2 regions of the Paenibacillus sp. W2I17 genome follow, and region 2 is predicted to be linked to the other one. Evidence: predicted binding sites of a transcription regulator. Region 2 holds the regulator's gene; the other holds the start of a gene.
What was found. Region 2 encodes LexA, which represses DNA repair genes until DNA is damaged. Its sites were predicted from a motif close to CGAACATATGTTCG; they were not measured.

Region 1: the regulator LexA is predicted to act here: its motif matches at 2,270-2,283, upstream of addB (helicase-exonuclease AddAB subunit AddB).

The regions. Positions count from the first base shown of each region.
Region 1 is NZ_JAUSXM010000001.1:6,677,168-6,683,460, forward strand. It holds gene QF041_RS29680 (Na/Pi cotransporter family protein) at 1-150, opposite strand, end outside; gene QF041_RS29685 (class I SAM-dependent rRNA methyltransferase) at 771-2,147, shown strand; gene addB (helicase-exonuclease AddAB subunit AddB) at 2,348-5,851, shown strand; gene addA (helicase-exonuclease AddAB subunit AddA) at 5,848-6,293, shown strand, end outside.
Region 2 is NZ_JAUSXM010000001.1:483,387-489,679, reverse strand. It holds gene QF041_RS02250 (HAD family hydrolase) at 403-1,179, opposite strand; gene QF041_RS02245 (hypothetical protein) at 1,224-1,733, opposite strand; gene QF041_RS02240 (DUF896 domain-containing protein) at 1,859-2,068, opposite strand; gene QF041_RS02235 (LysM peptidoglycan-binding domain-containing protein) at 2,164-2,541, opposite strand; gene lexA (transcriptional repressor LexA) at 2,838-3,464, shown strand; gene QF041_RS02225 (aldehyde dehydrogenase) at 3,571-4,872, opposite strand.

The DNA.
Region 1 (6,293 bases), 6.2 Mb from region 2:
CATGCCTTTCCATGGAGCAGAGGTGGCACGATTGAGCCAACCTGCCAACATGGGCCCTGCCATGCGCTGCAAGGCGGTTTCCATCAACTTCATGCCACCAAAAAAGATAATAAGCCCATAGAGTAGGGGCAAAATCACATCTCTAAACATAGAAACATCATTCCTTCCGTCCGGGTTCCTTAACTCATCCTATGAGTAAGAAAAGACAACCATGACAAGCCTAAAGGAATTCAGAGGGAAGCGACCTAAATTACCCCACCCCAATTCGAAAGATACGATGATTCGTGCAAACGTAGCGAAGAAGACGAAATTGTTACCGAAGAAGCAAAGCGGTAGCGCCAACATGCTCTTAAACTGCCGCACCCCAATTCGAAAGATACGGTGATTCGTGCAAACGTAGTGGAGGGGACGAAATCGAATCTGAAGAAGCGAAGCGTGCGCCTTTGTCTCCGGATTTTCCCTTTAAAAAAGGGAATCAAAAAAATCTGGAGACAACAGCGATCGGAAGATCGATTCGTAACCGGAACGTCACTTAACTGCCGCACCCCAATTCGAAAGATACGGTGATTCGTGCAAGCGTAGTGGAGGGGACGAAATCGAATCTGAAGAAGCGAAGCGTGCGCCTTTGTCTCTGGATTTTCCCTTTAAGAAAGGGAATCAAAAAAATCTGGAGACAACAGCGATCGGAAGATCGATTCGAACCCGGAACGCCATTTACGCGCCGCACCAAACCTATCTTTTCAACTAACTATGAAAGAAGTGGATCTACCTTGCCATCAGTTACACTCGAACGTAGTCGCAAAAAGCGGCTTGAACATGCACATCCATGGATATTTAACAATGAAATTGCCTCTGTTGACGGAAACCCGGAGCCGGGAGATCTCGTCAATGTATTGAATCATCAAGGTCGCTATCTGGCGACAGGATATTACAATCCCGCATCTCAAATCACAGTAAGAGTTGTAGCGTATCAACCGCTGGAGTCCGAACAGATGGACACCGCGTTCTTTGCAGCGCGTTTCCGCGATTGTTTGCGTCATCGGGAACGCTTTATCCAGGATGGCGAGGCATATCGTCTCGTTTACGGTGAAGCTGATTTTCTGCCAGGATTGATCGTTGATCGGTTCGGCAGCATCCTCGTTGTACAGTTGCTTACACTTGGCATGGATCGTTGCCGTGAAGCCATTGTACAGGCACTCATTGAAGTAATGCAGCCGGAAGGCATATATGAGCGCAGTGATGTCTCGATTCGTGAACTGGAAGGTTTGGAGCAGACCAAAGGTCCACTGTACGGAGAGTGCCCACGACATGTCACGGTTACAGAGAATGGACTACTCATTAAAGTGGATATCGTGGAAGGGCAGAAGACAGGTTACTTCTTCGACCAACGCGAGAATCGTGCAGCGATCGAACCGCTCATGAAGGGTTGGGGCTACAAGAGTGGAATCACACTACAAACGACCGAGCAGGATGGCACACAGCAGATGTTGCCTGTGAATAAAAGCGGTAAGGTAGTTACATTCCCTTATTGGGACGGTGCCACCGTACTGGAGTGCTTCTCACACACGGGAAGCTTTACGTTGAATGCTTGCAAGTATGGAGCCAAAAAAGTGACTTGTCTTGATATTTCGGAGCATGCCATTGAGAGTGCACGAACAAATGTAGAGCTGAACGGTTTCACAGACCGGGTCGAATTCGTAGTTGCTGATGCATTTCAGTACTTGCGTGAACAAGTGAAGGGGCTGGATGAACGTACCGCACGTGCACGTGCAGGCGAACAGAAAGTGGATACATCCAAAGCGCTGGCAGCTGGCGGTAAAACATTTGATGTCGTCATCCTCGATCCTCCTGCATTTGCCAAAACGAAATCAGCAGTCAAAGGTGCATGCCGTGGATATAAGGATATCAATCTGCAAGGAATGAAACTGGTCAATGAGGGTGGATATTTGGTAACAGCCAGCTGTTCGTATCACATGCGTCCAGACCTCTTCCTGGATACGATTGCTGATGCAGCGGAAGATGCAGGCAAAGTGCTTCGTTTGATCGACTGGAAAGCAGCCGGTAAGGATCACCCGCAAATTTTGGGCGTGGATGAAGGACATTACCTGAAATTTGCTATTTTCGAAGTGCGCAGTAAAAAGAATTAATCGTATGATTTCCGTTTCCAATCAAGTATAGATCAAGTCAAAAGTCCACAGTGTGATAGCTGTGGGCTTTTTGCTGTTTTGCTGTGTTAACGGAGATGATCTCCGGTTTTACCGAATAGTGGCAAACGTATGTTCCGAACCAAGTCAGATATGTTATACTGGGAATTAAAATCTTGTACGTGTGGTTTGGAGGATTAGACATGTCCGTTCGTTTTGTTATTGGCCGGGCAGGCAGCGGCAAAAGCTCGCTGATTACCCGGGAAATTACAACCCTGCTTCAACAAGAACCGCAAGGTAAACCTTTGATTTTACTCGTTCCGGAACAGAGTTCTTTTCGAACAGAGCAGGCATTGGTGTCTTCTGGAGCAATTAAAGGTACGATGCGTGCAGAAGTGCTGGGCTTTCGCCGTTTAGCCTATCGCGTAATGCAGGAAGCCGGCGGTTCAGCTCGTATTCCGATCGGAGCCGAAGGCAAAAAGATGCTGCTCTATAAAGTCATCCAGCGCCGTAAGGAAGAATTGAAGCTGTTTGGTGCATCCGGCAGCCAGCTGGGTTTTATAGGCGAATTAAATGACTTATATAGTGAATTTAAACGTTATGAAGTTGATCCAACATTGCTGGAAGACGGGCTGTCTGGAGGGAATACCTCATCCACTTCGCCGATTCTGGAGGACAAGTTGCATGACTTGAATCTGATATATCGTGACTATGAACAGGAACTGACCAATTTATATATTGATGATGAAGACACGTTGACTGAGCTGACAGATCGTTTGTCGGAAAGTGCATTGCTGCAAGATGCCCAGATCTGGATTGATGGTTTTCAGGGATTCACGCCACAGGAGATGAGTGTGATTGGTCGACTGATGTTGCAGTCCTCTTCCGTGACCATTGCACTGACATTGGATCGTCCTTATGATCACGGCGCACTGCCTGGGGAACTGGAACTGTTCTATCCCACGGCAAGTGCCTATGCGCGCCTGAAAGGGATGGCTGACGAACTGGGTATACCGAGCGATATAACCGTGCTAGATTCGGAGATTCCACCGAGATACAAGGATCGTCCGGGACTTGCTCATCTGGAGGCTGGTTTCGACCGGCGAATTCGTTGGAAAAGTGAAGGCCTTGATTCCGGAATCCGACTGGTTGCAGCGGAGAACCGACGTGCTGAGATGGAGGGGGCACTGCGTGAGATGCGGCGCCTGGCACAAAACGAAGGTGCGCGTTACCGGGATATGGCAGTACTTGTCCGGCAGTTGGATACCTACGCTGATATAGCTGAACCTCTATTCAGGGATTATGGCGTACCCGTCTTTCTGGACCGCAGAAGAAATGAACTTCATCATCCATTGTCCGAGTTTATCCGTTCCGCACTGGATATTGTTCGGCGCCACTGGCGTTACGAGGATGTATTTCGCTGTGTCAAAACGGATCTGCTGCTTCCGCGTGATGGTTCCATCACTCGTGAAGATATGGACCAGCTTGAGAATTATGTACTGGCTTGTGGTATTCACGGGTATCGCTGGACTGACGGCAAACCGTGGAAGTATGTACCAAGCCTGTCGCTCGAAGACAACGGTCAGGATGGCCGTAGTCGAGGACGGGACCAGATGCTTTCTTTAATGGAGAGTTGCCGAACGGTCATTACAGATTCCTTGGGTGTTTTTGAGAAACGAATGAAAAAGGCAAAGACAGCCAAAGCCCAGTGCGAGGCACTATACAGACTGCTGGAAGATGCTGAGATTGCATGGAAGCTGGAGAACATGTCTGCTGAAGCTAAGGCACAAGGTGACCCCGAACGGTCGAGAGAACATCGGCAGATGTGGGGAGCTGTGCTGGATTTATTGGATCAGATGGTCGATATGATGGGGAATGAACGGCTGGATATCACGCTGTTTGCCGGGATGATCGAGACCGGATTGACGGAACTGAAGCTGGGTCTGGTACCACCAGCACTTGATCAGGTACTGGTTGGTTCCATGGACCGAACACGTCTTCAGGACATCAAATACGTATTTATCCTTGGCGCCGTTGATGGTGAATTACCCGCCGTACCTCAGGATGATGGCGTATTAACGGAACTGGAAAGAGCGTTACTGACGGAAAGAGGTGTGGCGCTTGGACCAAGTGCAACAAGGCAGATGCTGGATGAACGTTTCCTGATCTATACGGCACTTACAGCCGCAAGCAGCCAGTTGTGGCTGAGTTACCCGGTTGCTGATGATGAGGGGAAAGCACTGCTTCCTTCCGAGATTGTCCGCCATGTACGGAAGATGTTTGGTTTACAAGAACAGCCATTGCTCGCTCAACCACCGATTGCGAACTCGGAAGAGGCGCATTGGTCCTATGTCACCCATCCAGGTCAGAGTCTGTCTGCGCTCATTGGACAATTGCGCAAATGGCGCCGAGGAGAAGAAATCCCTGAAATGTGGTGGGCGGTCTACAATTGGCATGTATCTCGGGAGACAAGCAGACCTCAGCTGGAGCGGTTGATGGGATCGATCTTTTATCGTAATCGAGCATTGCCACTACGTACAGCTACCAGTCGCAGACTGTATGGTACAGAGGTGAGGACGAGTGTCTCGCGAATGGAGCGGTTTGTTGCTTGTCCGTTCTCTCATTTTGCTTCGCATGGGCTACGCCTCAAAGAACGGCAATTGTACCGCCTTCAGGCTCCTGATATCGGACAGCTGTTTCATGCTGCACTAAGCCAGCTAGCTATGCGGTTGCGTGAGGAAAACCGTAGTTGGGGCAGCTTGACTCCAGAACAATGCCGCAAGGAAGCCGAGCAAACGGTGGAGCAGATTGCACCACAGCTGCAAGGGGGGATTTTGCTAAGCACCAAGCGATACGGTTATATTTTCCGCAAATTGAAGGACATTGTTAGCCGGGCATCCGTTATTCTCGGTGAACAGTCCAGACGTGGAAGTTTTGAACCGATTGGGCTGGAACTTGATTTTGGACCGGATAAAACCCTGCCGCCACTGCGTTTTGAACTGGAGAACGGTTGTGTGATGGAGATCGTGGGTCGGATTGACCGTGTGGATGTGGCAGAAGGCGAGAATGGTCTGCTCTTGCGTGTCATTGACTACAAATCAAGCCAGACGGACCTCAAGTTACATGAAGTGTACTATGGTCTGTCATTGCAGATGCTCACCTACCTGGAGGTGCTGCTTAGTGCTGCCGAAGAATGGCTTGGGGAAACGGCGATGCCGGGAGGAACGTTGTATTTCCATGTGCATAACCCGTTGTTGCAATCCGCAAACGGCATGACATCGGAGCAGGCAGGACAAGAACTGCTGAAACGGTTCAAAATGAAAGGTTTGCTGCTGGCAGATCGGGATGCAATCGCTCAAATGGACAACACCCTGGATAAGGGGTATTCAGCGATTATTCCAGTTGCCCTTAAGGCGGACGGAAGCTTTTATAGCAGCGCCGCTGTAGCTACGCCAGAGCAATGGGATACGCTGCTTGCTTCGGTTCGCAGTAATATCCGTGAGATTGGTACCCGGATTACGGATGGGGATGTGGCCATTGAGCCTTATCGTATTCAGCAGGAAGTGGCGTGTACGTTCTGTCCGTATAAGCCTGTTTGTCAGTTTGATGAGAATATAGAAGGAAATGAATACAACCTGTTGTCCAAACCGGGCAAACAGCAAATCTGGGATATGTTATCTCACACTAAGGGAGGGGAAACATCATGACGAATATGCCAAAACCGGAAGGAAGCTTCTGGAGTGATGACCAGTGGAGTGCCATCTCGGAAAGCGGAGAAGACATTCTGGTTGCCGCTGCGGCGGGATCAGGCAAAACAGCTGTATTGGTTGAACGAATTATTCGCAAGATTGCAGATCCCTCCCAAGGATTCAGTGTGGATCGCTTGCTTGTAGCTACATTTACCAAAGCGGCCGCCGCCGAGATGAAACAACGGATTCGGGAAGCGCTGGAACGTGCGCTTGAAGAACAGCCTGGAGAAGAGCATCTGCGTAAGCAGCTGTCGCTGCTTGGACGGGCATCTATTACAACGCTGCATTCATTCTGTATGGAAGTCATTCGCCGTTATTATCAACAAATTCCGTTGAACCCGGCTTTTCGTATCCTGAATGAAAATGAAGCGGAAATCATGCGCCAGGAACTACTCGAAGA
Region 2 (6,293 bases):
TATGTAGAATCACACAATCCAAGGTGCTTCACATCATTAATTAGCACTTACTAAGTGGTGTGATCTCCAAATCGAAAGAAGCTTTTTCAAAATATTAAGCGCTTACAATCAATCGAAAATAATAAGCAATAACTCCCTGCTTCCATTTAATGAAGTAAGTCAAAAAGAAATTGCTTTAGGACAATCTAAATACTAGTCATACTAGTATGTTAGTTATATTCTAATCCAGCTTCCCTCTAATTTCAATAACTTTTAGCAAAAAAAATGGAGATCTCATTTAACAAGGTAATTTAGTCAACAAGCTCAAATAAAAAAACATTGGTAACTTCAAGAACGACATCATCGTTCTTTGAAGCTTCCAATGTTTCAGGGTGCTGAGGAAAGATGTTATAGCTGATCCGCTCAGAAATTAGCAATAAGCTGATCCAGTTCAGATAAATGCGTTATTTCGTGGTCAGGCGCATACGTTTCATTGTTGGTCTTATGCTCACGGTTAATCCATACGGATTGGATGCCAGATGATAAAGCACCACGAATATCAGTCGTTAACTTGTCCCCAACCATCATGCTCTCTTCGGGTTTAACACCCAGTTTACTCAAAGCATGTTCAAATATCGATGGATCTGGTTTTCCTTTTCCGAAGTTACCAGAGATAATAATCTCATCAAAGAAAGGAGTTAATTCAGGTACACCATCCAATTTCTCTTGTTGCAAAGCAGGACAACCGTTCGTTAACAACAACAGTTTGTACTTTCCTTGTAACTGACGCAAGGTATCCATCGTTTCTTCGTATACATGAGGTCTGGATCTCCGTTCTACTCCAAACTGCGTGGCCAGTTGTTCAGCAAGATCTTCCCGATCTATACCCAACTTCAACAAGCCACGACGCCAGGATTCTTTACGGTAAACTGGAGCAAGCTGTTCCAACTGACGGAACTCAGGTTGATCCCCACCAGTAAAGTTAGCCCAAAGGCCTTCAAACGGATTGATTCCAATCATTTTAGTGAAAGGAAAGGTTTCATATGATTCATACAGTCCACGTGCCTCATTACGAACAGCTTCTTCAAGTTCTTCTGGTTTGACCCCAGTCTCTTGCGCTGCGATTAGACAAGTCTCATGAAAAGCTTCTCGAACACTACGCTCATCCCACAATAAAGTATCATCCAGGTCGAACAAAATCGCTTTTTAACGCCATTCCGATCATCTACCCCTTTATGCAATAATTACTTTTCGACGGTTTCCACGGTGATCTGGTGTGCTTTTGCAAACTTCAGCAAACGTTCTGCAATCGCATCAGTATCGTAACGGTTCAATAACTTGGTAAACACCCATCTTTTCCCGCGACTGTTATGTTCGATAACAACTGTACCTGGTTCAATTCTGAATTTGACAATATCATCAACCCCAATTGAACGTTCACGATTACCCTTCGTCGTTATAATCCGATTACTGCTAATTTTGATGTATGGACGACGAAGCATGAAGATGACTGCCAAAAATACGTAAAGCAGCATGGTCACCCAGTCCCAGGTTGTCATCGGAGCTTGCACAAGGAACGTGCTCATAAACAGATACAAAAAGGCGAGACCAATCAAAAATATAGGGAACAAAAGGCTGCGTCCCTTAAAGACTTCTTCACCTGGTGTACCTGTGATTGGTTGACCACTTTTTTTGCGTTGCTGATTTAACTGCTTGGAATTTTTCTTAACCGTTCTCTCGAACGAACGCGACATGAGAATCCCCCTTATGTGTCTTTGTATCGGCTTACATAACTGTAAACCAACATTTCCCCCTATAAATTGCACACTCAAAATAACAGGAAGAAACCTAAATATCATAATGATATCATTAGGTTTCGTTAGTGTTTGAGTTTGCCTTGGTGGCCTTTGTCATTCTCATCATCAACAATCTCAATGGTATCCAGTTGTTGTCTGAAATTACTGCGAATATTACTCAAATAAATCTCTCTTAGCTCGGCACGTTCAGCAAGTTCTTCCTCCGACAATCCAGTGGACTTTTGCTTACGAGCCAATTCGTTAATACGTGCTACCAGACTATCTATATCCAAGCTTGTCCCCTCCAAAAATACAAAGTCATATTAACTTTGCCATTATAAAGGCTGCTTGTCAAGCTGACACGCGCTAACACTCATTGATGTGCATTTTATTCTGCAAATTGCGGTAGAGCTAGTACTTGTCCCACTTGGATGGAAGTTGTATGAAGTTGATTCACTTTCTTAATTGCTTCTATATAAATACGTGTATCCATATTTGTCGGTTTATGTTCCAAAGAAATACTCCATAATGTTTCCCCTTGTGAAACAGCTATCTTTCCTCCAGGCAGAACATCATTCTCATTGCCGGCAAATACAGTTAAGACGGTGCTGCATCCAATAAATATAATCATAGAGGTAATGGCTACCTTTAACATCCATGAAGAAATCTTGAAACGCGCTAAAACCTTCTTGTAGTTCCCTATGTTAGACTTCACCAGTTCCGAATTCATTGGTTCATAAATGCTTTGATAAGTAGAATATCTCATTAAACACCCGCCTCCAAACGTTTGTTCCTATCTGTTGAAATCAATATAACACGAACACTTGTTTTGTTCAATAGATTTTTAGAACAATTGTTCGCTTCTTTTTTGAAGGAGAAATATCTTATTTCGCTTCCTTTTGCAAAGCATTTGCAGTATTATGCTCTGACTTTTGGACAATTTCTGTTCTATAAGTTAAAAAACACTGATTTAATGCTATTTTATTTAGAACTTATGTTTGTACGAACGGAGGTTCTATGTTATAATTTTCCCAAACGTTACTAAAATGGGGTTGATACGGTATGTCGAAGATATCCAGCAGGCAGCAGGCTATTCTGGAGTTTATACGAAATGAAGTCCGGTTGAAGGGGTATCCTCCTTCCGTACGGGAAATTGGTGAAGCTGTTGGACTGGCTTCCAGCTCAACAGTACATGGACATTTGGATCGTTTGGAGAAAAAAGGTTTGATCCGACGCGACCCTACCAAGCCAAGAGCCATTGAGCTTTTGAGCCAGGAAGAATCTGAGCATTCTCATCAATTTGCTCATAGCGTTGCACGTATTCCTGTTGTTGGTAAGGTTACAGCCGGGGTTCCAATCACTGCAACCGAGAACATTGAAGACTACTTCCCTCTTCCTACACATTATGTAGGCGAACAAAAAGTGTTTATGCTTTCAGTAGTGGGAGATAGTATGGTGGAAGCTGGAATCGTTAATGGAGATTACGTTATTGTCCGTCAACAGCAAACTGCTGATAACGGTGATATCGTCGTTGCAATGACTGAAGACGATGAAGCTACAGTGAAAACGTTCTATAAAGAGAAAGATCATATTCGCCTTCAACCGGAGAATGCGACCTTCGAACCTTTACGTTTGAAACATGTTAGTATTCTGGGTAAAGTCATTGGCCTTTTCCGAGATATTCATTAATATTTAACTTGAGTAACAAAACTAGATGTAATGAAATACGAAAGAGGTTGTCCTGATCAACAGGACAACCTCTTTTTTTTCATGTTAATGTTATTTTTGCGGCTAATTATTCACTGCGTTTCAGAACACTCTTGTGATGCGAGAACACATCATAGCTCTGTTTTCCGTGATATGAGCCCATACCGCTCTCTCCTACACCACCAAACGGGAGATAGTGTGAAGTCATATGAGAAAGTGTGTCATTAATACATCCCCCACCGAAGGATACTTGATTCAGAACCTGATCCTGCAGTTGCTCATCCTGTGTGAAGAGATATAGCGCCAATGGTTTTGGCCGGCGAACAATCTCATCCAGCATTGGGTTCAGGTCACTGTACGTAAATACAGGAAGAATCGGACCGAAGATCTCTTCTTGCATGACAGCTGATTCCCAGTTCACATCACCAATTATCGTCGGCTCAATAAGAAACTGCTCACGTACAGAACGCCCACCAATTAGCGTTTTGCCATCTGTGAGGAATCCCGACAACCGATCAAAGTTACGTGCATTGACAATATGGGGAAAATCAGCGTTCAGTAACACATCATCCCCAAATTTATCTTTGATCTCTGCGCCAATCAGATTGATCAATTCATCATGAACTTGTTCATGCACAAGCAAGTAATCCGGAGCAACGCAAGTTTGCCCTGCATTCAGGAACTTACCACGAACAATACGCTGAGCCACCAGCTTCAGATCTGCATCACTGTGCACAATAGCAGGACTCTTACCACCCAACTCAAGAGTTACAGGAGTCAGATGCTCCGCAGCTGCCTTCATAACAATGCGACCAACACCCGTGCTGCCAGTGAAGAAAATATAATCAAACTTCTCTTTCAACAATGCTGTACTAGCCTCAACTTCTCCTTCCATTACCGCAATATACTCCTGAGGGAAGATCTCCTGAATCAGATCATACGTCAGACGAGATACAGCTGGTGTTAATTCAGAAGGCTTGATAACTGCACAGTTACCGGCTGCAATTGCTCCAATCAGTGGACCAAAGGCCAGTTGGAAAGGATAGTTCCAAGGTGCAATAATAAGAGCCACTCCGTATGGTTCAGGGTAAATGGTACTCACCCCATCCGGCATAGCCGAATTGGTTGGGACTTGTTTTGGTGCAGCCCATTCCTGCAGATGTTCTAATGCAAAATCCAGTTCACCCAGAACAATGCGAATCTCGGAACCGTAAGCTTCCGCCTCAGATTTGTTCAAATCTGCCCGAAGTGCATCTTGAATCCGTTGCTGATACTTTTCAATTCCCTTTCTAAGCTGTTGAAGCGCATTAATTCGATACTCGATATTTTTAGTTTGTCCTGTATAAAAAAATGTACGTTGTTCTGTCACAAGTTGTTTTGCCTGATCCATATTAACATCTCCAATTAATTATTTAAAATTAAATTGCTAAAAATTAAATTAAAGTATACCTCTTCTATATGAAACTTTCAACATACAAATGAAACATCCATTTGTATGTATTTGAACGATGGTTGGAATTTTAAATGAGTGAAAGCTAGTATTCCCTCCTATTCGTGGCTATTAGAATTGCTAAGGAAACTTGATTAAAATCTTTTGCTTCAGACAGTTTAATGCACTGTAGAAAGAATTCTAATCTCAGTTTCTCCTTAATAAGTTAGTAGATAAATGACAATCGTTTTGCGCTAAAACAAACATGAAGTGATACAATTCATCAGATGGAGAGGTTTAGTTACCATACAAAAATACTCCCCTTTTATTAATGAAAAGAGAGTTTTACGGTTTACCATTATCTAAATCGACGAACAAACGTGTTTTGTTATATAAATGTAAGCCTTGGTTACAAGTAAACACAGAAATGTGGGCTGGTGAAGAAGAATTCAGGGGACATTAGTGGGTGCCTTTTTTTCTTATTATAATGAAGAAACTCATTTCAAATACTCATTTTGATTGCATTACTACTCTGACATTAAAAGCAATAAATTATGGCGCTGGATAAATAGAAAATCTCCTAAACAAAATATTAAACTTATACAAATATTATAAATTATAAGCTCGCAATTCCTAAGCGATACAATCCCTTTAATTAACAGAGATAATTTCGGCTAAAGAAATCGAGCGGAACTCACCCTCTAACATCAACTTTATTTCACACCGTACAAAGTCTAATCCCACAACTACTCCTGAAATCGGCTCTTCAAAGAGAGAGTTAAATAATTCCAAATAAACCGTCTACTACTATTATAAGAGCCAACTAGTACCTAACTGGTCCGCTGTGTTTCCTGATCGTCCAAATCAGGGTTGCCACGGCTCTCTGTGTTCAGCCATAATCAACCTGGATGTCTCACAATCCGTTATCTTTCATTCTGCTACGCATGGTGTACCCTCAATATTAGCCCAAAAATCGATGTTCCCAGAAGTTCGTGTGCGGTCTACCTTAGGACGTTCTCCCCCCCCCCCCCAGCCTTCTAAGATCACTTTGTTGGCTATTTCAGACCATCTTCCAAATGTATAGTTTTCCGCTCCCACAAGAGCGTCAAGAGCAGCCATGACGTTCGTCTTATGTTTACCCGTTTCGGCTATAATCTCATGTATAGCAGGAAACCTACGCCGTCCACCTTTGTACTTATCTAAGATCCGGAGGACCTCTCTTTAATAATCCATTAACATATCAATCACCTCACCAATACTATGTGAGAATATAAGTTCGTTTTTAACATTAAATTCAGAGATATCTGCAATTATATATAGAAACATTTACCTAGGTCTGATAGACTATGTAATAAGAATATTAATAGGAGGATTATTAGTAA